2 regions of the Rhodococcus sp. UYP9 genome follow, and region 1 is predicted to be linked to the other one. Evidence: riboswitches for the same ligand, from Rfam matches in the RefSeq annotation. Region 1 holds a riboswitch; the other holds the start of a gene.

The links. A riboswitch is a leader RNA that binds a small molecule or an ion and turns the genes downstream of it on or off. The one in region 1 is predicted to bind cyclic di-AMP.
Region 2: another riboswitch for cyclic di-AMP. It lies ahead of ABIB36_RS14465 (C40 family peptidase); the one in region 1 lies ahead of ABIB36_RS01295 (transglycosylase family protein).

The regions. Positions count from the first base shown of each region.
Region 1 covers NZ_JBEPPH010000001.1:243,900-259,295, forward strand. Annotated here, with positions in the region: gene ABIB36_RS01240 (DUF2530 domain-containing protein) at 1-165, shown strand, start outside; gene ABIB36_RS01245 (hypothetical protein) at 250-435, shown strand; gene ABIB36_RS01250 (phosphatase PAP2 family protein) at 404-940, opposite strand; gene ABIB36_RS01255 (sacsin N-terminal ATP-binding-like domain-containing protein) at 930-3,638, opposite strand; gene ABIB36_RS01260 (DUF3027 domain-containing protein) at 3,635-4,489, opposite strand; gene ABIB36_RS01265 (glutaminyl-peptide cyclotransferase) at 4,522-5,334, shown strand; gene ABIB36_RS01270 (MFS transporter) at 5,379-6,965, shown strand; gene ABIB36_RS01275 (DUF2771 family protein) at 6,966-7,487, shown strand; gene ABIB36_RS01280 (cold-shock protein) at 7,484-7,897, opposite strand; gene ABIB36_RS01285 (Asp23/Gls24 family envelope stress response protein) at 8,041-8,259, shown strand; gene ABIB36_RS01290 (YccF domain-containing protein) at 8,273-8,644, shown strand; cyclic di-AMP (ydaO/yuaA leader) riboswitch at 8,921-9,108, shown strand; gene ABIB36_RS01295 (transglycosylase family protein) at 9,117-9,731, shown strand; gene ABIB36_RS01300 (hypothetical protein) at 9,792-9,980, opposite strand; gene ABIB36_RS01305 (helicase-associated domain-containing protein) at 10,042-12,312, shown strand; gene ABIB36_RS01310 (DNA repair helicase XPB) at 12,416-14,071, shown strand; gene ABIB36_RS01315 (DUF3239 domain-containing protein) at 14,094-14,762, shown strand; gene ABIB36_RS01320 (LLM class F420-dependent oxidoreductase) at 14,770-15,396, opposite strand, start outside.
Region 2 covers NZ_JBEPPH010000004.1:347,432-362,827, forward strand. Annotated here, with positions in the region: gene ABIB36_RS14420 (hypothetical protein) at 59-391, shown strand; gene qcrB (cytochrome bc1 complex cytochrome b subunit) at 968-2,725, opposite strand; gene qcrA (cytochrome bc1 complex Rieske iron-sulfur subunit) at 2,722-3,906, opposite strand; gene qcrC (cytochrome bc1 complex diheme cytochrome c subunit) at 3,903-4,736, opposite strand; gene ctaE (aa3-type cytochrome oxidase subunit III) at 4,880-5,491, opposite strand; gene ABIB36_RS14445 (hypothetical protein) at 5,643-6,128, shown strand; gene trpD (anthranilate phosphoribosyltransferase) at 6,238-7,311, shown strand; gene ABIB36_RS14455 (Lrp/AsnC family transcriptional regulator) at 7,339-7,614, opposite strand; gene ABIB36_RS14460 (DEDD exonuclease domain-containing protein) at 7,670-9,400, opposite strand; cyclic di-AMP (ydaO/yuaA leader) riboswitch at 9,934-10,095, shown strand; gene ABIB36_RS14465 (C40 family peptidase) at 10,112-10,669, shown strand; gene ABIB36_RS14470 (C40 family peptidase) at 11,012-12,073, shown strand; gene ABIB36_RS14475 (peptidase MA family metallohydrolase) at 12,096-13,400, shown strand; gene ABIB36_RS14480 (glycosyltransferase family 4 protein) at 13,415-14,539, shown strand; gene ABIB36_RS14485 (AMP-dependent synthetase/ligase) at 14,593-15,396, opposite strand, start outside.

The sequences.
Region 1 (15,396 bases):
GTTGTTGCTACCGTGGTTGTGCTCGTCAGTGGCGATAGGTGGGCGGATGCGCTGCCGACCTGCTGGACCGGCGTCGCCGTCGGTTTGGTCGGCTTCACGCTGTTCCTCATGCAGAGAGCTGCCGCTCGTCGCGGTAACAGGACCGCTCAACGCGGCCTCACGTAACCGCAGTCACGCACAGCGGTCTGACGTGCGGAAACTCACCTTTATTAGGGTTGAGTAACACAGGGTTTGCGGGGAGTATGGGTTATGTCAGTTGATTCATCCCATGAATTACCCGAAGGCCAGGTCATGAAGCTCGTCACGCAGTACCGCAATCGTCGTACCCACGCTCGCTCGCTCCGCGCCCTCTACGCACGCGCACACGCCGTCAGCAGCCCTTCGATGCGCGATGAACTCCTCGTCATCGCACAGCGAAGCGATTTCGCACGCTGAGCGCATAAATCCAGAGCAACCCCCACGCGATACCGAAGCACCATCCCGCCAGGACGTCCGTCGTCCAATGCGCGCCGAGATAGATCCGCGAGAAGCCGATCGCCAGGGATGCAACCGCTGGTATCGCGAGAACAACCGGATTTCTGAGCCATAACGCGGTCGACCGCAGCAGCACCGCGGTCACCGTCGTGGCGAGGATCGCCGACATCATCGCGTGCCCCGAAGGAAACGAGTGCGTGGAGATCTCGACGAGCCTTTCCGGTATCGGTGGCCGCTCGCGCCCGAAGATCAGCTTCAACAGGCTCATCAGCCCCCAGCCACTGAGCATGGCGCCACCCACCATGACTGCTTCCGGTCGACGACCGGCCCGCAGCAGGACTGCGCATCCGGTGATCGACAAGACAAACATCGCCACTGTGTTTCCGAGCGTGGTGACGATCCAGAAGAGTGTGGTCAGCCACACAACCCGGTGCTCGACCATCCACGCCAGCACGTCACCGTCCACGGGGTCGCTCCCAACTCTGCGCGCAATGTGTTGTTCCGTCCTCGGTTACCCACCAGGCGAGGTGACGCTCCCCCTCGACTGCCCCGGTGAGTCTCACGACGAGATCGCGGTGCACGACAACCTGCCCGACCGGCAGCTCCACGCCCATTTCTGCGCATGCGAGTACTGCCCCTGGCTCGCGATCCCACGAACTCACCCGGCCGATTCCCAGCACTTCTGCGGAGATCGATTCCGACGCGGTGCGCACGTCCAGGATCGACGCCAATGACGACGCGGTATCCATGGACGACAGGATCGCGATGTCGGCGGGGACCGTGGCCACACACCATGGACGGTCGAGCACGATCGCGTCGGCAGGATCGACGAGACTGCCGGAAACAGCACGCACCCTCCTCGGCGCATCCAGCTCGTCGAGTTCCACTCGCCCCGAAGTGACAGCGTCGGCGACGAGTCGATGAGCTCGCGAAATGACCGCAGGAGTCGGCGATCGCGAAGGATCGGCCAATCTCGAGAGAATCAGGCCGGTGAACCATGCGCTGTCGCACGAACTGGGTGCCAGAGCCGCCGCCACATCGTCGGCATTCGGGTGATCGAGTGGATCGAGCAAACCGGCGAACGTGAAGTCCGAGGGCGCTCGATAGCTTCCCAGCCGCTCGCCGTCGACTCGGGCGTGCGTACGCAGCCACCACGCCGTGTACCCGTCCCGCGCCTGCACCGCCGCTCGGGTCGCCGGATCGGACATCAATTGCGTCAACGCATCCGGCCACCGCTGCTCATCGACCAAATCGAGGTCGCGCACAGCAGTGAGCACCGCCGGATCCTCCGCCAACGAAGCCCACCACGAATCCTCGTCGTCGAGGTCATGATCCGGACCGGTCGGGAGGTCGTCGGTCACGGTGCCGAATCCCCAGCCCACTCCGACCGCTCGCAATGCTGCAGGCCCGTAGTGCGCGACGACGGGATCCGCGACCAGCCCGAAAGGTGAGTCCTCCACCAACAAGCCAGCAAGCGGGGCGTCGGGCAGCAGCAATTCATCGGCGGCGCGAAGCTCACCATCGGAATCCTCGAGCGGCAAGGAACCTATCCAGGAAGGCAGCTCCCCCGCGGACGAGGCGAGCGCCAGGACCGAAGTCACGGTATCGCCGACGGCGTCGGAATCGTCCCAGTCGAGGTCCTCGAGTAGCGCTTCGAGTGCCGTGTCGGACAGCAGATCGGTTGCGGTCGCCTCCACCGCGCCCAACCTCGACAACAGTGGGCTCACCGCGTCCGGATGCACCAGCCGGGCCCAATGCACCGACCCGACGCCACTGACGCCCGCTCCGAGAACGGCAGTACGGGGACCGGTTATCGTCCGACCGTCCGACAGCGGAACCGGCAGCGCTGCAAGCTCTTCCGCGGCCACGCCGTCGGTGACCAGCGGGGTGAGCGCGTCGTACAGTCGGCCCCACCAGTGAGGTTCACGGTCTATACCCGTCAGCATCTCGGCGAGTCTGGCGAGGCCGATTCGGTGTACGTCGACCGCAGTAAGCGCGCTTGCGTGCCGCGGACCCGAGAGCGCGGCCCCGACCAGATCGGGGAATACATCGGCTAGAAGCTCACCGAGCTCGTCGGTGAGTCCCGGCAGCACCATCGCCCGCGAGGGGATCAGATTCTCACCGGTCACCGAGGGAAGCCAACGGGCAGAGACGGATTCCCGAAGGATCTGCTCACGCAAGATCCCGTCGACCTCGCTGCGCGGAAAGCCCGGTACCGGAACCAGTCGAGTTCTGAACCGGGCAGGAAAGGCAGCGATCATCTCCCCGTACCCCTCCGCGACGCGCTGCAGGTGCGCACCGGGAAGAACGCGTCGACGGTCCGGCTGCATCTGCACGTCCGCGACGACGAGCACAGGCAGTGACAACTCCTCGTCCGAACGAGTAGGTGCGCGAAGCACATCCGATGCCACCGTCGCCGGCACCCCGTCGGAGACAGGGACGAGCCATCTGGCGTGAGCGGTGCGGAACTGCCACCACTCGAGGTCGCCGACCTTCACCGACTCGAGGCCCTCCCCCTCGATAGTGCGGTCGAACCGATCCTCGCCGATCTCGATCGAGACCAGCGATTCCAATTCGAGCAACAAATCGATCGCCTCGGCGCGCATAGCGTCGAGCAGCCCGGCCACCTCGACGTCCCGCAAGATGATCTCCGACGAAAACCCTACTGCTGGAGGTTCTTCGGCAGGCCAGACAAGTCGCAACACCGGGACCCCGGCATCGGGTACTTCGAGGCCAGCATCGTGGAGGACACTTCGGGTACTGGCGCCACTGAAGCGCACTCCACCTGCCGTGGAACGAAATTCGATCTCGTCGCTGACCGAACGCACCGCAGTGAAACCCACTCCGAAGCGACCGACACCGGATGTCTTGGCCGATACCCGCAGCGCCGTCAGCGCGTGGACTCCATCTCGATCGAGTGGTGCACCGGTATTGGCAACGTGTAGATCGCGACCGGACACCCAGACCCGCATCTGTCCCGCGACTCCCGCTCGGGCTGCCGCATCGGCAGCATTCTGCGCGAGTTCGGTCAGCAGACGATCGCGATATCCCCCGCGCACCAGGTCTGCTTCGGTCGCAGCGTCTTCGCGCAACCGGGTGGGCGAATCCGTCCAGGCAGACAGAGTCGAGGCGCGCAGCGCCTCGGTGTCGTACGGATCTCTCAACTGTCCGATTGCGCGTCCTGCAGTGTCTCGGACGCATGGTCTGGCACGAACGTGTTCTCGACCTCGGGAGCCGGAGCAGTAGGCGCTTGCGCAGTGACATCGAGGGCCGCGTCGTCGAACGGATCGTAGGCAGGCGACCCGGCGCCGGTGGGCAGCTCGGTATCGGAATGTGCACCGCAGCCGTACTGGACGTGCACTACATGGCCGTCGGCCGCATACTCGTTGCCGCAGACGCCGAACGCCGCCGACAAAGATCCAGCGAGCGGGAGATAGAACCCGCACAGCCCGCATGTCGACGGTGCGGCTTTCGCCATCTCGCTGTTCGGACCGAACTCGCCGTCGTGCCAGCGCTCGGCCGCGTCGAGACGCCCTTCACGGCTGGGAACCTGCGGACGGCCCAGGCCGAGCTCGTACGCGACGTCGTCGACCTGAGGGTCGCCAGTGGCGACGTACCCGGGGACGAGACGCGGATCGTGCGCTCGCGGTGGGAGCCGATCACCCGGCCCCAGATCACCGGGGCGGATGCGCTCGTCCCACGGCAGCCAGGTCGGCGGCACCAGGGCATCAGGGCCCGGCAGCAGGACGAGTTCGCTGATGGTGGCACTGTCCGCGTCGGCGGGGGCTGCGACGACCACGGCCCATTGCCATCCGCGATAGCCGGGTAGGTCGGCGATGAAGCGATGTGTCGCCGCGTTGTCGTCCTCGGCGGTGACACCGAGATAATCGCCGACGCCGCCTTCACCCAGGTCGATCAGAGCACGGCGCGCCAACTCGGCGGCTTCCGCTAGGACAGGACGAATCTGGTCGAGCTCTGGGAAAGATGCGAAACTCACAGGTTCATTTTGCCGCATCACTTCCGGAGTGCCCAGTTCGGGCTGCCATGATGGGGCAGATGATCGCCTCGCTTCGCCGCGTTCTCGGCGTCCTCGCGGTGCCGATTCTGCTTGTCGGGTGCTCGGCGGATCCCGAGGTCAGCGCAGATTCTTCGGCAATGAGGTCGACGGTCACCGTGGTCAGGACCCTCGAGCACGACCGTTCCGCGTTCACCCAGGGTCTGGAGATCGATGACGGGGAGCTCTACGAGGGCACCGGCCGCAAGGGTTCGTCGTACGTGCGCGTGTCGTCGTTGGACACCGGCAAAGAACTGCGGCGGGTGGATCTGCCCGCCGAATACTTCGGCGAGGGCCTGACCGTCGCGGGCGACACCGTATGGCAGATCACCTGGCAGAACGGAACCGCGTTCGCCCGAGACAAGACCACTCTGGCCGGCGCGCGCGAGGTCGGCTACGACGGCGAAGGCTGGGGTCTGTGCGCGGCAGCGGACGGTCTGGTGATGAGCGACGGGTCGTCGATGCTGACCTTCCGTGATGCGGACACGTTCGAGGCCACCGGCACCGTGGAGGTAACGCTCGACGGATCGCCGCTCGAATCGTTGAACGAACTCGAATGCGCCGAAGACGGATCGGTCTACGCCAACCTCTGGCGCACGTTCGATATTGCGAGGATCGACCCTGCCACCGGGACGGTGTCGGAGATCATCGATGCCGAACCGCTGTGGAACTCGATGTCCGAGCGCGAGCGCGACGGCGCCGACGTGCTCAACGGGATCGCCCAGATACCCGGCACCGACCGCTTTCTGGTGACGGGAAAGCTGTGGCCGAGCATGTTCGAGGTGGAGTTCACACCCGTGGAGTGAGTCGGTGTACTCACACCCTCCACTTTTAGGACAGAATTGACGACGTGACAGACCCTCGAGACTCCGACACCCCGCCGGGAGAGGACCACCCGGGGTTCGAGAACTATCCGCCGGCTCCACGCGCCGCCAGCCGCAGAACCCCGCTGCCTCCACTTCACCCGTCGACGACCCCGTCGGGTGATCGTCCGCGTGGACCGAAGCCGCCGCCCATGCCCCGCAAGTTGACCGTCACTCGCGTCGCTGCGATGCGTAGCCGCGAGCTCACCAACAAGGGCATCGCGACTTTCCATCGAGCCGCGAAAGCAGACGGTGCCGACAAATCCGGACTCACCGCGCTGACGTACGCGACGATGGCCAATTTCGCCTCCGACGCCGCCACGGCAGTCGCGCTGGCCAACACACTCTTCTTCTCCGCCGCGACCGGTGAGGACAAGACGAAGGTTGCGCTGTATCTCGTCATCACCATCGCTCCGTTCGCTTTGATAGCGCCGCTGATCGGACCGATGCTCGATCGGCTGCAGCATGGTCGACGGCTCGCACTCGCCGGTTCGTTCCTACTGCGAACCGTCCTGGCCGTCGTGCTGGTGTTCAACTTCGACAGCTGGATTCTCTATCCGGCTGCGCTCGGCATGCTGGTGTTCAGTAAATCCTTTGCAGTGCTCAAGAGCGCCGTGACCCCGCGTGTACTTCCACCCGAGATCGACCTCGTTCGTGTCAATTCTCGCCTGACAGTGTTCGGCCTGATCGGTGGAACAATTGTCGCCGGCGGCATCGCGGGCGCTATCGCCTGGCTCTCCGGATCGCCGGGCGCACTGTGGTTCGTAGCTGCCATCACCGTGCTGGGCGCCTACCTCAGCATGCGGATCCCGTCGTGGGTCGAAGTGACCGAAGGCGAAGTTCCAGCCACCTTGAGATACCACGGTGACGACGCCGAGACAGAGGTGATGCACCGCGCGAAGCCGGGGACCACACCACCGAAGAACCGCCGTCAACCGCTGGGCAAAGCCGTCATCGTCGGCCTGTGGGGCAACGGAACCGTACGCATACTCACCGGATTTCTGACGCTGTACATAGCCTTCGTCGCCAAAGCTCAGACCGAACACGAGCCGATCAAACAGGCCGCGATGCTCGGACTGGTCGGTGCATGCGCAGCAATCGGCAACTTCTCCGGCAACGCCGCAGGCGCTCGGATCAAGCTCGGCCGCCCGTCCATCATGATCATCCGATGTACGTTCGCCGTCACCGTCGTTGCCATCGTCGCGGCCGTCACCGACAGCCTGCTGACCGCTGCATTGGCCGCGCTGGTCGCCTCCTGTGCGAGTGCGCTCGCCAAGGTCTCGCTCGATGCATCTCTGCAATCCGATCTCCCACCCGAATCCATTGCGTCCGGATTCGGGCGTTCGGAGACCGTCCTTCAGCTGTGCTGGGTACTCGGCGGAACGCTGGGCGTGCTGTTGCCCACCGAGTACTGGCTCGGCTTCACGGTCGTCTCGATATTGCTTACGATCGGCCTGGTGCAGACCATCCTCACCTACCGAGGCAAGACACTGCTCCCCGGACTCGGCGGAAACCGACCCGAGCACGCCGAGCAGCGCAGTCCCGACTATTCACCCCAAGAGAACGTGAGTTAAGTGAATCTTGCACCGAAGACCAAGAAGCTACTGGCGATCGGCGCTGCCGGACTGATCGTCGTGGGCGTGGCATTCGTCGCCGTGCTCGCGCAACTCGTCTCCGACGCTCCAGCGCACCGACCGACCATCACGGCATTCGCAGACGGGAAAGCCGTCACCGTCGAGCCGTACCTGTACTGCCCCGTCGAGGCGCCACTGTGTGAGAACGATGGATCGAGCGCGAGCGTGCCGGTTCGGGAGGGCTACCCGCTGCAGCTGTCCTTGCCATCCGAGATCACCTCGGCGCCGTGGATTCTCGCCGCGGTGTACTCCGACGAAGCCGGGGCCGACGTCGTCGAAACCGACTCGCTGTACCTGCCCGATCAGAAATTGGGTCTGACCGTGCCACCCGTCGACGCCGACGGACGAGCACTGCTGGGCGTCGAAATCAGGTTGCCCTCCGGCATCATCGACACCGACACCCAGCAGGAAGAGATCATCAGCCACGCGATCTGGTCGATCGCGACGACACCGACCGGTTAGCTGTCGAGCTCGCGCGCGACGGCCCTGACCACTTCGGAGATCCTCTGGGCGGTCTTGCGATCGGGGTACTTACCCTTACGCAGTTCAGGCTGGATCGTTGCCTCGAGAAGCGTGATCATGTCCTCGACCATCCCGTGCAGCTCGTCGGGCGTGTGCTTACGCTCGACGGGCTCACGACGATTGGCGGTGTTCTGACGCAGGGTGGGAGCCGGCTCGAGAACTTTCAGGCTCAGCGCCTGAGGCCCACGGCGTCCTGCGGCCATACCGAACTCGACGCGCTGGCCTGCTTTGAGGCCTTCGACACCCGCTGGCAGCGCCGACGAGCGGACGTAGACGTCCTCTCCTTCTTCTTGCGAGAGGAAGCCGAATCCCTTGTCGACGTCGTACCACTTCACCTTGCCGGTAGGCACTGCGCTCACCCGTCCATTTGTCTCGGTAACTAGCCTGTTTTGCACAAATTTCGCGCCCAACAGCTGTGTTGGACGCGAATGACCCAGCATAGCGCGAAGGAGTGCCCGGCAGCACGCCGGTTTGTCGGGCTACCGTTACCGACGTGGCTGATCAAACACCCCGAAACGGCACGACCCTCCTTCGTATCTCGCTGGCGATATTTGCGATCGGGTTGGCCGCGATAGTCGCCATCTTCGCGGTACCCGCGCTTTCCGGCGACGACCCCCCGCTGTGGCTTTATCTGACCGCAATGATCTTCTCGCCCCTGGGCTTCGTGCTGGCGATAGTGTTTGCCTTGCTGTCCGGCCGACGGGCGAGATAAACAGGGGGCACACATGCGAGTCATTCTCAACATCATCTGGTTGATCTTCGGCGGACTATGGCTGGCTATCGGCTACTTCGCAGCGGGCATCATCTGCTGCATCCTCATCATCACGATCCCGTTCGGTATCGCGTCCTTCCGCATCGGCGTCTACGCCCTGTGGCCGTTCGGCAAGACGATCGTCGACAAACCGACATCGGGGGTCGCGGCGGTTGTCGGCAACGTCATCTGGCTCATCGTTGCCGGCATCTGGCTGGCCATCGCGCATGTGGTGTCGGCCATTGCGATGGCGATCACGATCATCGGCATTCCACTCGCCATCGCGAACCTCAAAATGGTTCCCATCTCACTCATGCCGCTCGGCAAGGACATCGTCGACTCCTGACACTCCAGCACCATTCCCGGATGGGTGTGACTTCCATCACATAACGACCGGGTAACGGATGCGCAACGCCCAGGGGTTCACTCGACGGCAACGCCGCTAGCTGCACATTCGGCCGATGACGAAAACTGTGTTGGGCCGCACACCCGGACGACCCGAAAAACCAAGAGTTACCAAATAGTGACACTCCGCGGGAATTTCAGTACCGTCGTCCACGGCTGAGAAACTTCGGCTGAATCCGGACCCGCAGCGCCAAACCTCGTCCCGCGGGAACGGACCCCCACAAGAACACCCAGGGGACGAGGACGGGGGACCCACACGTCCTCTCGGATAACCGGAAATTCACTACCTCGGCAGAGAATTTCCTTGGGGTGAAGCCCACGCACTTCCACTTGGAAGCGCTGGGCCGGGCTACCTCTCAGCCCGAACCCGACAGCTGACCTCGCAGGCGCCAGTGGAGAGGATTTCAACTCGTATGAGCGGACGTCATCGCAAGCCGACCACCACCGGCCGGACCGTAGCCAAGGTCGCCGTCACCGGCGCCATCATGGGCACAGCAGGCATGGCCTTCACCGGCACCGCCAGTGCAGCCCCCGATTCCGATTGGGACCGCCTCGCACAGTGCGAAGCAGGCGGTAACTGGGGCATCAACACCGGAAACGGATTCCAGGGTGGCCTGCAGTTCTCCCCGAGCACCTGGAGTTCACATGGCGGCGGGCAGTACGCCGCCACCGCGAACCAGGCCAGCCGCGAAGAGCAGATTGTCGTTGCCGAGAAGGTTCTCGCCTCGCAGGGCTGGGGCGCATGGCCCTCCTGCTCGTCGAGCCTGGGCCTGAGCAGTTCGCCCACCGAGCGCAGCGCGCCTGCATCCCCACAGTCCGCTCCCGAGGCACCCAAGCTCCCCGACCTCACGAGCATCCCCACGATCGACGGCAGCGCCGAGGTAATCGACGGCATCACCAGCGCCGTTCAGACCGTCACGAACGATCCGGCGATCTCTTCGTTCATTCAGAACGCGACACAGGGCATCCAACTCGACCCGCAGGTCGTCAATTTCTACCAGGCAAACAAGGCATTCCTGCCTCAGTAGAAACTCCACACCATCGAAAAGGGCCCCCGATTACTCGGGGGCCCTTTTCGTGGTTCGGATCTAACGGTTGATGACGGTCACTGGATGGGCGTACAGCAGTTGGTCCACGGGCAACGGAAACTCGGTTTCCTCGCCGAACGGCGACAAGCTTCCCGAGCGCGAGGACGCCAATTCACTGACCGCATGGTCACCGCGAGCGGTTTCCGGCCAGCCTGGATCTACGTAGGGCTTCTTCGACTTGTTCACCATGGGACCATTTTGACACCTGCGCTGCACCCAAAGCCAGTCCAGGTCTCTAATCTGGTAGTCGATGACCGATACTGCAGTGCCTCCAGACCTCGCAGCGTGGCTTTCTTCACGGACCGATAACGAGCTCGTCAGCATCCTCACGCTGCGACCCGACCTCACCGTGCCACCGCCGACGACCATCGGCGTACTCGCAGGACGGGCCGAACAGCGTGCCTCGATCCTGCGCTGCGCTGACGCACTCGACACGTTGGCGCTGACGATTCTGGAGATCCTTGCGCTCGAGGGTGCCCACGAAATACCGGTCGAACGCGAGCGACTGGATACTGCCGTCGGCAAGCGAGCCACCACCAAGGCCGTTGACAAAGCCCTCGGATTTCTGCGAGAACGAGCACTCGTCTGGGGAACGGGCTCGATTCGGATGCCGCCTGCGGCGCGGGATGCGGTTCCGTGGCGAATAGGACGAATACTCGACCCGACCGACGACCTCACCCCCGAGCGGATCACCGACGCGCTCGCTCGAATCGGCGACGGTGAACGCACCCTGCTCATGACACTGGCCCGGTCATCACCGACAGGGCGCACCCGGGATGCTGCACCGGGCACGTCCGAGGACCGTCCCGTTCAGAAGCTACTGCGCGCCGGGCTGCTGATCTGGCTAGACGAACAGACGGTCGAACTCCCCCAGCAGGTCGGCCAGGCCCTACGCGGCGAGCCGGTTTTCGATCCGACGTCGCTGACGCCGCCGAAACGTGCCAGCACCAAATACCCCCTCACCGACGTCAATGCTGCCGCAGCGGGTGAGGCCCTGGAACTTGTTCGGCATTGCGCGCTGATCATCGAAGCGCTGTCGATCACGCCTGCCCCGGCGCTCAAAGCCGGTGGCTTGGGCGTACGTGAAGTCAAGCGCATCACCAAGGCAACCGGGCTCGACGAACACCGCGTCAGCGTGCTGTTGGAAGTGCTGGCAGCTGCATCGCTCATCACCAGCGGAACCCCCGACCCGCTGCCACCCAACGATTCGGGCGAGGACTACTGGGGTCCGACCCCAGCCGTCGAACCGTGGACCACCGCAACTCCGGCAGCCCGATGGCACACCCTCGCGGCGGCATGGCTGGATGTACAGCGTGCGCCCTGGCTGATCGGGATGCGCGATCCCAACGACAAACCGGTGGCCGCGTTGTCCGAAGAGGTGCGCTCACCTGCAGCTCCACGCGACCGTCGAACGATCCTCGAGTTCCTCGCCGAACTCGGCCCTGGCAATGCCATCGCCGAAGGCGAGGTCTCGCGTGGCCTCGCCTGGCGTCGACCACGTGCGATGTCGCGATACGCGCTCCGGCCGGTATCGAAGATGATCGGCGAGGCGACGGCGATGGGCATCGTCGCCCGCGGAGCGCTGTCGACGCCGGGTAAGGCGCTCCTGCACGGCGGCGACGCCGAGGCCGCAATGCGTGCTGCGCTACCCGAACCGATCGATTACGTCCTGATTCAGGCCGACCTCACCCTCGTCGCGCCCGGTCCCCTCGAGCCCGAACTCGAGCATCGGATCGAACTCGTCGCCGATGTCGAATCCGCAGGGGCTGCGACGGTCTATCGGATCACCGAGAACTCCCTTCGCCGGGCGCTCGACGTCGGTATGAGTGCGGCCGAGCTGCACGCATTGTTCGCCGCGCACTCCCGTACGCCGGTCCCCCAGGGATTGACCTACCTGATCGACGACGTCGCCCGACGTCACGGCAGACTACGTGCGGGGGTCGCCGCGTCGTTCGTCCGATGTGAAGATCCGGCCCTGCTTGCCGAGGTCCTTACCTCTGCTGCTGCCGAACAGCTCGCGCTACGCGCACTCGCACCGACGGTCGCGATCTCCCAGGCGCCGCTCAACGAAGTCATGAGGGCGCTCGACGCGGCAGGTTTCGCACCTGCCGGCGAGGATGCCAACGGCATCATTCTCGATCTGCGCTCACGCGGCGCCCGGATTCCGCTGCACAAAGTTCGCTCTGGCTTCAGGCAGCCTGCCATCGCCACCGACGAGCAGCTCACCCGGCTCGTCTCGGAACTGCGCGCCGGCGATCGTGCATCTCGCGCGGGTGGGCGCCCGGTCCTTGCCGACGGGACGCGCGCCACCGGATCGGCGACGATGGCATTGCTCCACACTGCGCTGAAGGCTCGGCGCAGCGTGTCGATCGGTTATGTCGACGCGCAAGGGGTCGCGTCGCAACGCATCGTAGATCCGGTAAACGTCGGGGGCGGCCAGCTCGACGCGTATGTGTCGGCAACCGGTGAGGTCCGCCGGTTCACCTTGCACCGCATCACCTCGGTCGCACTGATCGACTAGACGCCGAGCGCGGAGCATCACATGGCGCCGAGGGCGCTATATCAGGACAATGGAGAAGTTGCGCACTTTCTTCCATGCAACGCGAAGTTCTCTAGGAGGAACTGTGACCGACGGCCCCCTGATCGTCCAGTCCGACAAAACCCTGTTGCTCGAGGTCGATCACGAGCTCGCAGGTGCCGCTCGCGCCGCCATTGCTCCGTTCGCCGAACTCGAACGCGCCCCCGAACATATTCACACGTATCGGATCACTCCGCTTGCTCTGTGGAACGCGCGGGCCGCGGGCCACGATGCCGAACAGGTCGTCGACGCGCTCGTCAACTTCTCGCGTTACGCCGTTCCGCAGCCTTTGCTCGTAGACATCGTCGACACGATGGCGCGATACGGCCGGTTGCAGTTGGTGAAGAGTCCGGTCCACGGTCTTTCACTGATCAGCCTGGATCGCGCCGTGTTGACCGAGGTCATGCGGCACAAGAAGATCGCTCCGATGCTCGGTGCGATGGTGGACGAGGACACCGTTCTCGTCCATCCGAGCGAGCGTGGCCACCTCAAACAGCTGTTGCTGAAGATCGGCTGGCCCGCGGAGGACTTGGCCGGTTATGTCGACGGCGAGGCTCATCCCATCGAACTCGACACCGAGGGCGGTAAGTGGACGCTGCGCGATTATCAGGCGATGGCTGCCGATTCCTTCTGGGCCGGCGGCTCCGGTGTCGTAGTACTTCCGTGTGGTGCGGGTAAGACGATGGTGGGCGCCGCCGCGATGGCCAAAGCCAAGGCGACGACGCTCATTCTCGTCACCAATACCGTCGCCGGCCGTCAGTGGAAGCGCGAGCTGATCGCTCGTACTTCGCTCACCGAGGAAGAGATCGGCGAGTACTCCGGCGAGCGCAAAGAGATTCGCCCTGTGACGATCGCCACGTACCAGGTGATCACGCGTCGCACCAAGGGTGAGTACAAGCACCTCGAACTGTTCGATTCCCGTGACTGGGGATTGGTGATCTACGACGAGGTCCACCTGCTACCCGCGCCGGTGTTCCGGATGACGGCGGATCTGCAATCACGTCGCCGTCTCGGGTTGACCGCAACGCTGGTGCGCGAGGACGGCCGCGAGGGCGACGTCTTCTCGCTCATCGGGCCGAAGAGGTACGACGCCCCGTGGAAGGACATCGAAGCGCAAGGGTGGATCGCACCCGCCGAGTGCATCGAGGTCAGGGTGACGTTGACCGACGCCGAGCGGATGGCGTACGCGGTTGCCGAGCCCGAGGAACGGTACAAACTCTGTTCGACGGCCCACACCAAGGTGGCGGTCGTGAAGTCGATCCTCGCCAGGCACGAAGGTGCGCCGACCCTGGTGATCGGCGCCTACCTGGATCAGTTGAACGAACTCGGTGACGCGCTGAACGCGCCGGTGATTCAAGGTTCGACGAAGAACAAGGAACGCGAGGTGCTGTTCGACGCCTTCCGAAAGGGTGAGATCCCGACCCTCGTGGTGAGCAAGGTCGCGAACTTCTCCATCGATCTACCGGAAGCATCTGTGGCAGTTCAGGTTTCCGGAACTTTCGGCTCCCGCCAGGAGGAAGCGCAGCGACTCGGACGTCTGCTGCGCCCGAAGCACGACGGAGGCCAGGCGCACTTCTACTCCGTCGTCTCACGGGACACACTCGACGCCGAATACGCCGCACACCGGCAACGGTTCCTGGCCGAGCAGGGTTATGCGTACCGAATCACCGACGCAGACGACTTGCTCGGTCCTGCCATCTGATATTCGTGCTACTAATGAGCATGTGCGCCGTTTCCAGTTCCCTGTCGATGTAGCCCATGCCGCGTCGGTGAACGAGACGATGGCAGATGTTCGCAGGCTCAGAGTGTCTGCGATCGTCACGGCCGTCGTGTTGATTGCCGTCGCCGCATGGTTCTTCTGGATGGCTCATCCGTGGTCGTACATCCTGGGTGCGGTGTTTCTCATCGCCGCCGCGACCTCGCTGTGGGTCACGGTATGGGCACCTCGCAAGGTGGGCGCAGTCGAGGACCTCTACGCGAAGGGTCAGCTGATCCCGGCCGTCATCGCCGAGACCCGTCCGCGTGGGGTCACCATCCTCGCGCTGCTGGACATCGCGAAGCCCGACGCCCAGGCACCGCACTATGTGCTCGTGACCAGGAGTATTCGTGCTCTTCCCGGACACGAATTGGTCGAAGGGGAACTGGTTCCGTCGATCGCGGTGCTTGCCGACCGGACCACGAACACCACCGGTGACACCTGGCAGATGGTCTCCCCCATGCCCATTGCCTGGGGAACCACCGACGCGTCCGTCATCGAGCGAGCCACGGCGGAGATCACCGAACCCGAGTGGTCCCTGCTGCTTGCGAACATCGGCCTGTCCGAGAAGGTGCGTGCGGCCGAAAATCAGCAGCTGTTGGTCGATCCACACGACCTGCCCGAGGACCTTCGGTAAGTCCGGCTCAGGCGAGCGCTGGGATGACTTCGCGCTCGAACAGTTCGATCCCGGAGCGATCGTAGGCAGCTTCGGGGAAGTAGAAGATGCCGTAGGACAGCCCCTTCGACTTCAGCGCCGTCAGGTTCTCGACTATCTGTTCGGGGGTTCCGACGGCGGGTACGTTGCGGAAATCGTCGAGAGCGGCTGCCGCTTTGTCTGGGCCGACATGTTTTCCGAGCCGATCTTCGAGTTGCGTCAACCGATCCGCCACCTCCTTCTCGGTGGAACCGATAGCGACGTTGTAGTTCGCCGAGCGGACGATCGAGTCGAAGTCGCGGCCCAACGACGTGCAATGGCTTTCGAGCACTTCGGACTTGTGCGAGAACGCCTCCAAGCCGCCGTCGAAGTTCGTGCAATCGGCGTACTTCGCCGCGATCTTCAGGGTTACCTTTTCACCGCCGCCCGCGATCCATATCGGAATTCCACCGCTCTGCAACGGTTTCGGCCACACCCGTGCGCCGTCGACCTGGTAGTACTTGCCATCCAGCGTCGCCGCTCCGGTGGTCCAGGCCTGCCGAAGAATCTGAACGCCCTCGTCGAGACGGCCCAAACGTTCACGAGGCGGCGGGAATCCGTAACCGTATGCGCGCCA
Region 2 (15,396 bases), on a different contig from region 1:
CAGAAGGTGAGCGTAGCGCGGGCAGTGTCACGGGCCGCCTCGACAATCGTCGGTCTGAATGCACTCCTGGGGGCACCGGGCACCGGGCATCGGTGTGGGTGCGGTGATCACCATGCTGATCGGCAATCCGATCTCCGGCGCGGTACTCCCGTACCAGTTCATTGCGGGACCGTGGGGCGGGATCGGGCAGTACTTCGTACCAGGGGCGGCGGCGAGCCTAGTACGCGAGGTCAACTATTTCCCGGACGCCTCTTCGTTGCACGAATGGGTCGTGCTGCTGGCATGGATTCTCGCTGGTGTTGCACTCTCGGTGATCGGTCACTATCGCAGCACGACTCCCATCCATCTGCCGGAGAACGAGCTCGAGCAGCCAGTGGGCACTCTCTCGTAGTCGCGGCCAGAGCCCGGATGCCGACAGGTTCGTGCGAGTGGTGTTTTCGCGCAGACACCACTTGGAACGAGATGCCCAACTACCTACACGGTGACCGTTGATTTCGGAACGGCGTGCAGCGAGGGTACCCGACACCGCTGTGGCATCAGTAGTGGAGTCGATGATGTGGTCGGGGATAGTCGTCGACCTCCAAGAATCGGGTAGCAACGATGTCGTACTCGCGCCTCGGAACATCGCGAGGCGAGCCGCCGCGTTTGACCGCCAGCGGGTCGCCGTTTCAGGTCTTCCCGTTTCGCATGTCGCGTCGAAAGAACTGGAATAGTGCACTATCTGCGCTCGTCCCAACTCTGCGAGAACATGATGCGGAACCGCTGTCTTTCGTCCTCGACAGATGAAACGACCCTCTGCCGGACGACGCACAGGTGGACGCGCGCCCGGCGGGGGAGGGGAGGGGGCGTCTGATGGATGCGAGCCTGCGCGGATTTCGGGACCGGCTACTACGTACACGGCCGGCATTCAACGCGAAGAAGGGCGACACCCGATGGGTGCCGCCCTTCTTATGTTCGTCGAGAACCTCTAGGTCTCGCTCTCACTGTCTTCGCGGTCTACAGCATGTTTCGCGGAACCGTTGCCGTTGCCGTTGCCGTTGCCGTTCGAATGGCCGTTGGTTCCATGACCGTTGGTTCCATGACCGTTGGTTCCATTGCCGTTCGAGTGACCGTTGAGCTGTAGCTGATAGTTCTTCAGCATGTTCAACTGCTCGACCTCACCGTGGTGCAGAGCTTCTTCCAGAGCCTTGCTCTCGGCAACCGGATCTGGTCGGAACAGTGAACCTGATCCTGGCTTTCCAGCAGATCCGAGCTTGTTCATCTTCTTCGGAATCGCCGCACCCTGATATTCGAGTGGGATCGGGTGTCCGTGGCTGTCGACCGGCCCGAGTGGCTGGTGGACCTCGACGTACTGGCCGTGCGGCAGACGCTTGATGATTCCGGTCTCGATGCCGTGATCGAGAACAGTGCGGTCGCTGCGCTGCAGGCCGATGCAGAACCGGTACGCAACGAAGTACGCGATCGGAGGCAGAATCAGCATTCCGATTCGACCGATCCACGTCATCGCGTTGAGTGAGATATCGAATTTGTACGCGATGATGTCGTTGACGCACGAGATAGTCAGAACCAGGTAGAACGCCAGGACCATCGCGCCGATCGCAGTCCGGACCGGTACGTCGCGTGGGCGCTGAAGCAGGTTGTGGTGTGCCCGATCGCCCGTGAGGCGCTTCTCGATCCACGGATACATGATCATCACCGTGAAGACCAGACCCATGATCAGTGCGACAGCGAAGACTGCGGGGATCGTGTAGCGACCTGCGATGTAGATGTCCCACGCGGGCCACAGTCGAGCCAAGCCGTCCGTCCACATCATGTAGAAGTCGGGCTGAGAGCCGGCCGAGACCTGAGATGGGTTGTACGGTCCGATATTCCAGACCGGGTTCACCTGGACGAGGCCACCCATGAGCGCAAGGACACCGAACGTGACGGCGAAGAATGCACCGGACTTTACGGCGAAGACCGGCAAGATACGGACGCCGACGACGTTGGTCTCGGTGCGGCCGGGTCCGGGGAACTGCGTGTGCTTCTGGTACCAAACAAGTGCGAGGTGAGCTGCGATCAGCGCCAGGATGATGGCGGGTAGCAACAGCACGTGCGCAACGTACAAGCGCGGAATGATGATCGTGCCCGGGAAGTCGCCGTCGAACACCAACCAGTGCAACCACGTTCCGATGACGGGAACACTCATCGAAATGCCGGAGAACGCGGCACGAAGGCCGGTGCCGGACAGCAGGTCGTCGGGAAGCGTGTAGCCGAAGAAGCCCTCGAACATCGCCAAGATGAGAAGCAAGCAGCCGATGACCCAGTTGGCTTCACGTGGTCTGCGGAACGCACCGGTGAAGAAGATACGCATCATGTGAACGATGATCGAAGCAGCGAACATCAGTGCTGCCCAGTGGTGGATCTGTCGCATGAACAAACCGCCGCGCACCTCGAAAGAGATGTTCAACGCTGTTTCGTATGCCCGAGACATCGTGACGCCACGAAGAGGCTCGTAGATGCCGTTGTATTCGACCTCGCTCATCGACGGGTCGAAGAACAACGTCAAGAACGTGCCTGAGATCAACAGGATTACGAAGCTGTAGAGCGCGATCTCGCCGAGAAGAAATGACCAGTGGGTCGGGAAGACTTTGTTGATCTGTCGACGTATGCCAGGCGCCAGGTGGTAACGACTGTCGACGTCGTCGGCCTGCTTGGCAGCGAGGGCTTGCAGTGAAGGACTCATGAATCGGTCTCCGGTCTACGCTCCCAGAAGGCGGGTCCGAGAGCTTCGATGTAATCCCCGTCCGCTACTAAGAAACCTTCTTCGTTAACGGTGATAGGCAGCTGCGGCAGAGCGCGAGCAGCCGGTCCGAAGATCGGCTTGGCATACTCGAGTGCGTCGAACTGCGACTGGTGGCACGGGCACAGAATCCGGTTGGTCTGCTGCTCGTACAGCGACGTCGGGCAACCCAGGTGGGTACAGATCTTCGAGTAGGCGAAGTAGTCGCCGTAATTGAAGCTTTCCTGGTTCTTGCGCTTGATGACCTTGGCCGTGTCCTCAGAGCGGAGACGGATAAGCATGGTCGCGTTGCGAATTCCACGAAGTGATTTGAGCAAGGCGTGATCGTCGTCGCGGTCGGCCTCGCGGAATGGAAATACTGTTTCCATGGCTCCGGCATCCATATCCTCTGGGCGGACCAGAACGACGTCATGGGGACGACCGGTATCGCGCCGAAGGTAGATCGTTTCTCCAGGGTAGCGCGGAGTCCAACCGGAGACCCACAGAGGAGATTTGTCACCCTCGGCCCACGGGTTCTTGACCAGGCCCCCCAGGGGCAGAATGGCCATGATTCCGAGTGCGCCGCCGCCGAAGAACAATGATCGCTTGATCACCTTGCGTCGTCCGATGGTCGACGTGTCGAGCGAATCACTCAGCTGGGCAACGACAGTCTGTCGGTCCACCTCGGAAGAAGATCCATCGTGGCGGTCCTGAATGGAAACCTCTTCAGGAATGAACTTCTTGGTGAACTGGACTGCACCGACACCTACACCGAGGATCGCGAGACCCATGGTCAGGCCGATCAGCGGAGTGTAAAGGGTGTACTTCCAGTAGCTCTCTTCACCGAGTCCGGCATATTCCCAAGGCCAGAACAAATAGATCGCGATGAAAGCGACAGCAGAAACTCCCGAAAGCGCGAACCAGAACGCAACATTGCGTTCAGCGCGCTTCTCGGCGCGTGTGCCCTGTACTGCCCAACGATCTCTACGGAATGCAACATCGACGTGGTCGAGATTGGTGCCCAGCGTCACCAGCTGGTCACGCGTCATTCCGGCGAGTTCTTCGTCGGTGTACTTCCTGTTCACGTCCACATTGTTCCCGCCGGTCTGCCCGGCGTCCGCGCGTCCGGAATCACCGTCACTCATGACCTCGCTCCGATCCACAACGTTGCGCCGACGACGGCACCGATTCCGATGATCCAGATTGCCAGTGCCTCGGTACCCGGGCCGAAGCCGCCAAGTCCCCAGCCACCTGGCGCAGTCGTATCCTGCGCTGACTTCACGTAAGAGATGATGTCGATCTTTTCTTCTTGCGTAAGTTGACGGTCCGAGAACTTAGGCATGTTCTGCGGGCCCGTGACCATTGCCGTGTAGATCTCCTGCTCGGAAGCCGGTCCGAGCGAGGGTGCGTACTTGCCCGAGGACAAAGCGCCGCCCTGGCCGGTGAAGTTATGGCACGAGGCGCAGTTGAGACGGAAGAGTTCGCTGCCGCGGGCAATATCACCGTCGGAAAGCGAAGACTGCGCTACTTCGCCGTTGCTGTCGAGAAGCAGGGTGGGGCCGCCACCATTGGCCTGGATATATGCACCCAATGCGTCGATCTGCTTGTCGTCGAACTTCGCCGGCTTGCGTTCAGCCTGCGCTTCGTTGCGAACCGCAGGCATACGACCTGTTGAGACCTGGAAGTAGACAGCGGCTTCGCCGACACCGATCAGGCTGGGTCCACGGTCCTGCACGCCCTGCAGGTTCACTCCGTGGCAGGTGACACAGGACGTGTCGTACAACTGCTTACCCTCGCGGATCAACGCGGCTGAATCCTGATCGGCTGTCGCCACCTGGGGGGTGGGAGTCAAAGCCGACGCAAGAAATCCCGCGCTGATGAGACCCATCATGAGTACTACTGCGCCTGTCACACGGCGGCGAACCTTGCGCTGCCGACGACTCTTCACTGCTGAAGGAGAACCGGCTGACGTCATATCTGTGTTGTCGCCGGGTGATGCTGGGGGAGATGAGCTCATCTTCTATCCCTTGTCGTGTCGGGACGGACTGAACGCCAGGGGCTGATTCCTGACGTTCATTGTTGTCGACGAAGTCGAAACACTTGCTTCAACGATATTCATCAGCGGATGAAGTAGATGGTGGCGAACAACGCAATCCAGACGATGTCGACGAAGTGCCAGTAGTACGACACGACGATCGCAGCTGTTGCCTGAGCGGGCGTGAACTTACTGACCAGCGTTCGCGTGATCAGGAAGACGAAGGCGATGAGTCCACCGATCACATGGAGGCCGTGGAATCCGGTCGTGATGTAGAAGACCGAGCCATAGACGCTCGAGGAGATCGTGGTGCCCTCTTCTACCAGGTGGTAGTACTCGTACCCCTGGCCGAGGACGAACAACGTCCCCATGACCAATGTGATGATGTACCAGCGTCGCAGTCCGAAGACGTCACCGCGCTCAGCGGCGAATACGCCTAGCTGGCAGGTGAAGGAGGACGCGATCAGAACGGTTGTCACCGGTACCGCGAGACCGAGGTTCAGCTCGGTCGGTTCCGGTGGCCAGATGCCGTTTGCCTGCGCCCTCGCGACGAAGTACATCGCAAAAAGTCCAGCGAAAAACATTAGTTCGCTCGACAACCACACTATGGTGCCGACGCTGACCATATTAGGACGGTTCAGCGAGTGCACGCGTTGGGTGATTGCCGATCCTTGAGTCCCTACAGCGCTCGTCACAAAGAGAAGTATGACTGGCCGTAGTACCGATTGCATACCCGGGTCCTGTGTTGGCGCGTCGCGACCATCGACGTCGGCTCTCTCCCCTGTAGAGGCGCTGGTCGGCGGCACCAGTCACGCTCGGGTGAGTGCGTCGTGGAAGGGTTGCCTCATGTCAACGAACGGTAAGACGACTTGGTTCCGACGGTGGTTTTCTCGCGCTCGGTCGATCCCACTCGACCCCGCCAGAACCGATTTGATCGTCGTGGCATCGTCCTTCGACGACGCCGAGCCATGCTCTGCGGCGTTGCAACGCGGTAGACAACAGAATGCATGGGTCGAGGACGAAGAGATCGTCCTTCGGCACCATCTGTTCTTGCCGCCGGACATGATCGACGACGCGGCGGCGATCGCTGCCCAAGACGGTTACGAGCGGGCCCCCGGTTCGATGACGATGGAGTCACCCGAGATCAACGGCTACCAGCCCGCCGTCGATGGAGGCGTGCCGATAGTCCTGCAGCGGGTACAGGTGCTGGACGCGCTTCACTGCTCACAAGAGCGTTCTCGGATGGCTGGTCTTGCGCAACGCCGCGGCGGAATCGTGCTGGGCTGGGACGCCTTACAGCCTGCTTCCGACGCAGGCCGTGTCGCTGACTAAGCTTTCGCCACATTGCGAACCTATGACGTAGTGCAACCGCGTCATAGGTTCGGTCGGGCCACACCGGTGCCGAAGATATGGCCGTCAGTTCAGGAAGGCACGGGAAAAGATGACCGCACCGATCAACGACGAGTCGAGCAGGACCTGGAAGAGCATTCTCGGGGCATTGACGTCGTGGGTCGATTTATCGAGCGCCGATACAGCCTGGGCGATGGACGAGATCATGTCCGACCACGCCACAGCAGCGCAGATTGCTGCCTTCGGGGTGGCACTCAAGATGAAGGGGCCCACTCCCGCGGAGGTGGGAGGACTTGCCGACTCGATGCTCGCGCATGCTTCCCTCGTCGATAGTGAACCGAATTCGGTGGACGTCGTCGGTACCGGTGGCGACGGCGCAGACACGGTGAACATCTCGACTATGGCCGCGATCGTGGCGGCAGCAGCGGGTGCTCCGGTGGTCAAGCATGGGAATCGAGCGGCATCGTCACAGAGCGGTACGACCGATGTTCTGGAAGCGCTGGGGGTCAAGTTCGGTCTGGGACCGAGCGGAGTTGCCGAAAGCGTTCGCGATGTCGGTATCGGGTTCTGTTTCGCCCCGGTATTTCATCCCGCGCTGCGGTTCGCGGGCCCGCCGCGGAAGGAAATCGGGATTCCGACGGTCTTCAATATACTCGGCCCACTCACCAATCCCGGTCGGCCGCGATCAGGCTTGATCGGGTGCGCATTCGAGGCACTGGTGCCGGTCGTCGCGGGGGTATTCGCCGGCCGTGGCACGAGCGCTCTCGTGGTCCGCGGTGACGACGGCCTCGACGAGATAACGCTGTCCACCACTACCAGCGTGCACGTCGTCTCAGGAGGCACGGTCACTGCAACGACGATCGATCCGAAGGACTTCGGGTTCGACTACGTACCGCTGTCCGCGCTCAAAGGTGGTGACGCCGCGTTCAACGCGAGAGTGGTGCACGCTGTTCTAGCCGGAGAGACCGGCCCGGTGCGCGACGCGGTTCTACTGAACGCGGCAGCCGCGCTGACTGCTTACGCCGGAATATCCGAAGGAATCGATGCCGGCGATATCATCGGCGCTCTCTCTGCAGGGTTGGTGCGCGCAACGAAGGCTGTCGACTCCGGTGCGGCAGCCACACTACTGGCTCGATGGGTGAGCCGGTCGAACGAGCTGGATTGATCCGACCGGCTTAGGCGCGGAAGTGCCTCACTCGCCGATCGAAAACCCCGCGTCGATGTCGGCGCTGGAATACGACTGGAACGCGATGTGCGTCGCGGTATTCAGGACGCCGGCCACCTTGTTGATCCGTTGCGTCACAACCTCGGCGATCTGCTGATGATCGCGGACCTTGACGATGGCGATCAGGTCGACATCTCCCGCACACGAATAGACCTCGGACACACCGTCGACGTCCGCCACTGCTTGCGCGGTCTCGGGGATGGCACTTGCCTCGGCGTCGATCATGACAATGGCGTGGATCATGGGTCTCCCTCATTCGATGCGCGAACACGCGTGCGTTGCGACTCCCCCCGCGAGCTTAGAGGGCGTACCGGTCGGGGTACGGCGACGCGCTGTACTCGTGGCGGGACGCGGCGCGAGAGATACTGCACCATTCCTTCCACGCCCCAGCGCCATATGCCGGCTCGGCGTACCCGTCGGTGGTCCGCACTATGCGGACGCCGTCGGAGTCCAGCCACCGGGCAATGAGGCCCACCTCCTCGGGCGATGCGCCGCGCAACGGGGTGGTGTCCGGGATGACGGTCTCGGCGGCGGCGATGATGGCCTCCACGGCCGGCATCGGGTGCACGCGACGCGCGGTCGTAGCCGCGCCCGCCAGCCGCCCGTTGCGAATCACTGCGAGTTCCCATCCTCCTTCCGTAGTTCTCCTGGCGGCCACGAGTTCGGTGATGGCCGCGATCGCTGCGAGACGGTGCATTCTTCGGATCATGTCGGCGAGAACGGTGAGTCGATCACGCAGACGGGCGGCCGATTCGAAAAGTTCGGTGTCGGCGAGTTGGGTGACCCGCACTCGCGCCGCGTGCAACATTGCGTTGTCGACGCCGTCGATCAGAGCGTGGAATCGCGCGGGATATACCGAGTACTCGTCGGGTGACAGCACGCCTGCCGTCGCTGCAGCGCAACCGCCCACCGCGGTCGGTGGGCAGTTCTGTCCGTGTGTGCCGGTGCGCGGGATGCGATTGGAGCAGGTGCGGATCGAACCGAATTCGGAGATGAGCGCGGCGGCGTCCGCGGCATCACTTCGCGCTGTGAAGGGCCCGAGTGAGCTCGTCGTCGGCGTTCTGACGATGGAAAGCCGTGGAAACGCTTCGACCGTCGTAGTGATCCACCATCCCTTCTTGGGGAACTTCGATCGGCGGTTGTACGGCGGGATGTGCGCACTCAGCAAGCGGAGTTCGCGTACGCCGGCTTCGAGACCGTGAGCACACTCGACGTAGTCGACATCGACCGCAAGGCTGACCATCTCCTTCATCCGGCCGCGAGTTTCCGAACCGGTGAAGTAGTTCCGGACTCGACGTTGCAGATTGGTCGAGGTACCGACGTACAAGACCTCCTTGCCGGGGCCCTTGAACAGGTACACCCCCGGGGTGCGGGGGAGGTGGGCCGCGAGGGAACGCTTCGCACGCTGTCCGGCGGAGACGTTCGGGAGATAGTCGACGAGTTCGGCGTAGCTGTGCACACCCTGATTTCCGACGCGCTCGATCAGCGCGTGCAGCACGTCCACCGTCGCGCGGGCATCGTCCAGGGCGCGGTGAGTCGGAGTGGTGCCGACGTCGAACAACGATGCGAGAGCCGACAGCTTCACGGATGGGGCCTCGTCGCGGGTGAGTACACGACGCGCCAGCTTGACGGTGCACAGAACTTGGAACTTGGGCCACGCGATGTCCAGTCGACTGGCGGCGGCGCGGAGAAAACCGGTATCGAACCCAGCATTGTGCGCGACGAGCACTGCGCCCCGTGCGAATTCCAGGAAGCCGGGAAGTACACGCTCGATGCGCGGTGCGTCGATCAGCATCGCGGAGGTGATTCCGGTCAGCTCGACGATGAAAGGCGGAATCGCCCGACCTGGATCGACGAGAGTGGCGAACTCTCCGATCACCTCACCTCCACGGACTTTGACTGCCCCGATCTCGGTGATCGCTTCGGTATCGGCGCTGCCGCCCGTCGTCTCCAAATCGACGACCACGAAAGTCGTCTGATGCAACGGGGTGTCCAGTTCATCGAACGTCAGCTGGATCGGAAGGGTCACAGGACGGGACGGTAGATGGCGGTACCGACAGAATCCTGTGTTGCCGCTTTCGTGGAAGGCGTGTCGTACCTCGCCGATAAGTTCGCCCGAAACGAGTCGGAATTTCGGGCTGAAACACGAAAGAGACGAGGATCACATGATTGTGGATTGCAGTGATTGCAAGGTTCGAGACATCGCGTGCGGAGACTGCGTCGTAACCGTGCTTCTGGGGGCTCCGAGACTGGCAGGTTCGGCCGGTGTGGATGTCGGGTCCGCAGCGTCGAAAATAGACATCGACCAGGCGGAACTGGGTGCTATCGGGGTTCTGGCGGAGGGTGGTCTCATCCCACATTTGCGTTTGGTCGTGGCCGACGGCGACGCCCCTCGGAGTGCTTCGTTACCGTCCTGTGATTCAAGCGCGGATCTACGTGCGATGTAGTCCGGTCTTCAGATATTCGAGACTCTTCGGCGCGTCGGGGTCGACACGGAGGGATGCCATTTCGTAACCTTCCTGAGACCTTGCGGAGTCTCGCCAGTCCAGACAGGAGTGGCGTCGCAAGTCACCGCCTAATCGGGCACTCTTCGGAGTGGCCGTACCGGGAACCCGATTTCTACTGGGGTGAATCCCGCCGGATCGCTTATGCGAACGGTGGGTAGGGCTGATCTTCCCAGCCCGAACCCGTCAGCTAACTCGGTCGGCGGATGAGTGGAAGAAACGGAGCACAACCTCTCGTGGCGTCACATACTTCAACCCGTCAATTGCGTCGAATACTCGTAGCCGGTGCGATCACTGCCGGCGCGGTCATCCTGCCCGCTGCCCCCGCAATGGCGGCCCCCATCACGATCCCGGGTGTCGGTACGTTCGAAATACCAGAGATCCCGGGCATGCCCCCGCTGCCGACCGTCCCCGGACTGCCCGGCGCACCGGCACCCATCGCTCCCCAGGTCACTCCGGCTGCGAAGGCAGTGCAGGCTGCCGAGTCCAAGGTCGGGTCCCCGTACGTCTACGGCGCTTCCGGTCCTGACTCGTTCGATTGCTCGGGTCTGGTGCAGTGGGCGTACAAGCAGGCCGGCGTCAGCTTGCCCCGTACGAGCTACGACCAGGCGTCCGCTGGTGTTCCGGTATCCCAGTCCGATCTTCAGCCGGGAGATGTCGTCTCCTTCTATGGCGGATCGCATTCGGGTATCTACGCAGGCGGCGGCAACGTAATCCACGCGTCCACCTCAGGTGTTCCCGTCAAGGTTGCACCGGTGTCCTCGATGCCGTTCGACGGAGCTCGTCGATACTGACTCGTGTGATCGGTACGCAAACAGCATCAGGAACCGGTCGTATAGGCCACGGACCTGGTGCTGTTTCGTCGTTTCGCCGGGAAGAGGCATGCGTGTGGGCCCCTCGATCGGGTCGTGGTTGGACTCTGGCGTGACGATTCCGTAACCTTGCCGAGTCTCGATCGGTCGAATATTCCAGCAGTTCGGATAAATCCGAATTATCCGACGCGAATTCCGACCACTGGCTGATACTCATGGGTAGAGTTTGTTTTCAACCCCTGCACTGATGCAGCGACATCGCAGCGAAGGTCCGCTGTGCCATAGCTCCATCGACACACCTGCAAGAACGGAGAGTCACCTTCTGTGGCGACACCGACAGTCAAGAACGTTGCTCGATCCAAACGCAGCGTTCTCGCCGCTGCAGCTTGTGCGCTGTGTCTACTCGTGGCACCGGCCGCAACAGCCCAGGCGCAGCCGGGCATAGACAGTGCATCCGATGCGCAGACGCGGTTGTCGGACCTTGCTCGTGAGTCCGAGCAAACGACCGAGGCTCTGCACAACGCGCAGATAGATCTCGATGCCAAGACCGCAGTGCAGCGCGAAGCAGAGGCCGCCCTCGGGTCTCATCAGAGCGCGCTCGCGGACGCCGAAGCGGCGTTGGCCGAGCTGAAGCCCGCGGTGGACAAAGTAGCCAACGTCAACTATCAGGGTGGTCGGACAAACCGGTTGTTCGCTGTGATGGTCAGCGATTCACCGCAGCAACTGTTGGACCAGATGTCGGCCCTCGACATCATTTCCGCGGAAACGTCACGGCAGGTGGGTCAGTTCAAGCAGGCGACGTCCGATGCTGCTGCGGCCGAGGAGGCCTCACGTTCAGCTGCAGACGAGGCGCGCGCGGCTGCAGATCAGGCCAAAATGGTCAGCGACGATCTGCAGGCCAAGCAGAGCGAACTTCAAGGGCAAACGGCAGAGGTGATGGCGGCGTTCAGTGCGCTGTCCGGCGCCGAAAAGAGTGACTACGCAGGCAGCCCGCTACCTCCAGGATTCGACCTGTCGAAGATCATCGAGGGTCTGGTTCCGGGATCGGGGTCCGGTGCTCTGCAAGCAGGGTTGACGCAGATAGGTAAACCGTATGTGTGGGGCGCTACCGGGCCCGATGGCTTCGACTGCTCAGGGCTGGTCGTCTGGGCCTACAAGCAGGTGGGCAAGACGCTTCCGCGGTCCAGTCAGGCGCAGGCGGCCGGCGGAACCCCAGTCGATCAGAAGAGCCTTCAGCCAGGCGACGTCGTTCTGTTCTATCCGGATGCCTCGCATGTCGGCCTGTATGCCGGAAACGGCAACGTGCTGCATGCGTCGACGTTCGGTGTGCCGGTGAAGGTTCAGTCGATGGCGTCGTTCCCGTTCTACGGTGCGCGCCGGTACTGATAGCGCAAGCTTGGTTCACTCGATGACTGTCCGCCGCTCTATGTCGGCGGCAGTTCTCGTCGGCGCCCTCGTATGGGTGTCGGGGTGTACAGCGTCCGGCCCGCTGGTCGAGTCGACGCCGACATCGATGCCCTCGAATCCGTACGAGGATCAGCGTAAGGCGGGCGTCGAACAGCTTCTGGTGGATTGGGCGGATGCGGTCTCCTCCAACGACGATGCTGAACTGGAAGCTCTTGTCGACCCGGCAGCGTCGCCCGAATTTCTGCAATCGCTGATCCGCTCCGCATCGAACCTCTCGGAGGTACCGCTGTCCGAGTGGGGCTACGAGATCGTGGACGAGCCGGAAACGCCCGTCCCTTCCGAAATTGCCGAGCGCGTGGGGGCCGCCGACGTGTGGGCGCCATCGGTGGTTCTTCGGTATGGGGTCGACGGGCCGGATGACCTACCGACTCGCAGACCGATCTCGTTGCTGGTGGCCGAGCGCGACGATAGATGGCGACTGGTGTCCGACACAGACTTACCAGGTATCGACCGACATACCTGGCGGGGACCGTGGGACTTCGGGCCGGTAACGGCCACGCCGATCACGACCGCCGGGGGAACATCGATGGTGCTGGGCAAGCGAGAGCAGGACCTTTTCACCTCTCGGCTTTACACCGAGGTGCCGGCCGCGGTCGAGGCAGTTGCGGACTTCGTGGGCGACGACTGGCCGCGCAAGACGCTGATAGTGACGACGAGTTCCACAGATGAGTTCCTCGCGTCGGCAGGGGAAGTTGCAGGCCCGGACGTGGCGGCTGTGTCCGTCTCTGATGTCGTTGTACCCGGCGATCCGGTGACTGGGCAGCGTGTCGTCTTCTCGCCCTCCGCTGCCGAGCGATTGACCGAGTTCACTACCCGCTCGGTCCTGCGTCACGAGCTCACACACATCGCCGCTCGGGCGAACACCGTCGACGGATCGCCGACATGGATGCTCGAGGGGTTCGCGGATTATTCGGGATACCGCGGATCGGGTGTCGACTTCGCCACACTGGCTCCGACACTGAGTCGTGCAGTCGGGGTGGGCGGGCCGCCGACGGTGCTCCCGGCAGACTCGGATTTTTCGGCAGGCGGGCTCCGTTCGACCCTCGCGTACGAATCCGCATGGTCCTTGGCAGCATTCATCGCTGAGCGATACGGTGAGCCGGTGCTGCGAGATCTCTACGCGCAGTTGTCAACCGGTCCGCAAACAGACGCCGAGATCAGCGCGGGTCTCGAAACGACTGTCGGGCCTGGAACCGACGCTTTCATCGCGGACTGGGGGGCTTGGGTTACGCAGAATGCGAGCTGACCTACGGTAGTGCAATGGGTCGGACGCTCTTGGTAACGAATGACTTTCCCCCGCGTCCCGGAGGTATCCAGTCCTATCTCCAGAGCATCGCGGATAGATTCCCACCCGAAGAACTGGTGGTATATGCCCCCCGGTGGCGGGGAGATAGTCATCTCGCGTTCGATGCACGCCAGCCGTACGAAGTGGTCCGGCACCCCACGACGCTGATGCTACCGACGCCGCTGGTGGCGCGAAGAGCTGCGAGGCTTGTGAGGTCGCACGAGTGCGACAGTGTGTGGTTCGGGGCGGCAGCGCCGCTCGCTGTGATGGCTCCAGTGGTCAGACGCGCAGGGGTAGAGACGATCATCGCCAGCACCCATGGTCACGAAGTGGGATGGTCGATGATTCCAGGTGGTCGCGGAACGCTGCGAGCGATCGGCAACTCCGTCGACGCGGTGACCTACGTAAGCAAGTACACGCGAGGACGGTTCGCGTCGGCTTTCGGTCCACAGGCCGCGCTCGAGCACGTGCCGCCGGGTGTCGACACCGGCAAATTCAAGCCAGATTCCGCTGCGCGAGCAGAACTTCGGGCCCGCTACGGGTTGGGCGATCGACCGACGATTCTGTGTCTGTCACGCTTGGTACCGCGCAAGGGACAGGATTTTCTCATCCGGTCCATGCAGGGGATCAGAGAAGCGATCGACGGTGCGGTTCTGGTTATCGTCGGTGGCGGGCCGTACGAGGGCACCTTACGCGCGCTGGTCCGCAGCTGCGGCGTGGAGGAACACGTGATCTTCACTGGCACAGTCCCTTCGGCGGAGCTGGCCGCGCATCACACGATCGCGGATGTCTTCGCGATGCCCAGCAGAACTCGCGGCTGGGGGCTCGACGTCGAGGGTCTGGGGATCGTCTACCTGGAAGCGTCGGCGTGCGGCGTGCCGGTCGTCGCCGGCATGTCCGGTGGCGCGCCGGAAACTGTGCGGCAGAACGAAACCGGACTTGTAGTCGATGGTCGTTCGGTCGAGCAGATCACCGAGGCGATCGTCCGAATTCTGTCCGATGCGACGCTTGCCGCATCGATGGGTGCGGCCGGGCGTGAGTGGGTCGAAAAGAACTGGCGCTGGGATACTCTCGCGCACAGGCTGCGCAGCCTGCTCTGATCCGCGCCCTGTTCCCTTGTGTGTGGTTGGCACACAAGGGAACAGGCCGGTGACTACCTGGAGTAGATCGCTTCGACGTCGTCCGCGTAGGTCTTGGTGATCACATTGCGTTTGAGCTTCATCGTCGGTGTCACCTCGCCCGCCTCCTCGGTGAAGTCGTTCGGCAGGATCCGGTACTTCTTGATCCCCTCGGCGTGCGAGACCGACTTGTTTGCGTCAGCGATCGCCGCATCGATTTCTGCGATCAGGTCCGGGTCGGTGGCCAGGTCGGCAGCAGATGAATCTGCGGGTTTGGAGTTGCGCGCCTTCCATCCGGTCAGAGCGTCGGCATCGAGCGTCACCAAGGCGCCGATGAACGGCTTCTGATCGCCGACGACGATTGCTTGACTGATCAGGACATGTGCGCGCAGTTGATCTTCCAGACCTGCGGGCGAGACGTTCTTTCCGCCGGCGGTGACGATCAACTCTTTCTTGCGGCCGGTGATCGTGATGTACCCGTCGGCGTCGAGCGAACCGAGATCGCCGGTACAGAACCATCCATCATCCAGGGACTCGGCAGTCGCTTCTTCGTTACGCCAGTAGCCGGCGAACACAACAGGGCCGCGCAGCTGAATTTCGCCGTCGGGAGCGATACGGACGGTATTGCCGGGGAGAGGTCGACCGACACTGCCGACGTGTTGATAGCCGATGGTATTCACCGCAAAGGCTGCGCTGGTCTCGGTCAGTCCGTATCCCTCGTAGATCGGCACCCCGATTCCGCGATAGAAGTGGCCGAGTCGTGCGCCGAGCGGAGCGCCGCCGGAGATTGCCAGCTTGCAGTTACCGCCCAGGGCCACACGGAGTTTCGAGTACACGAG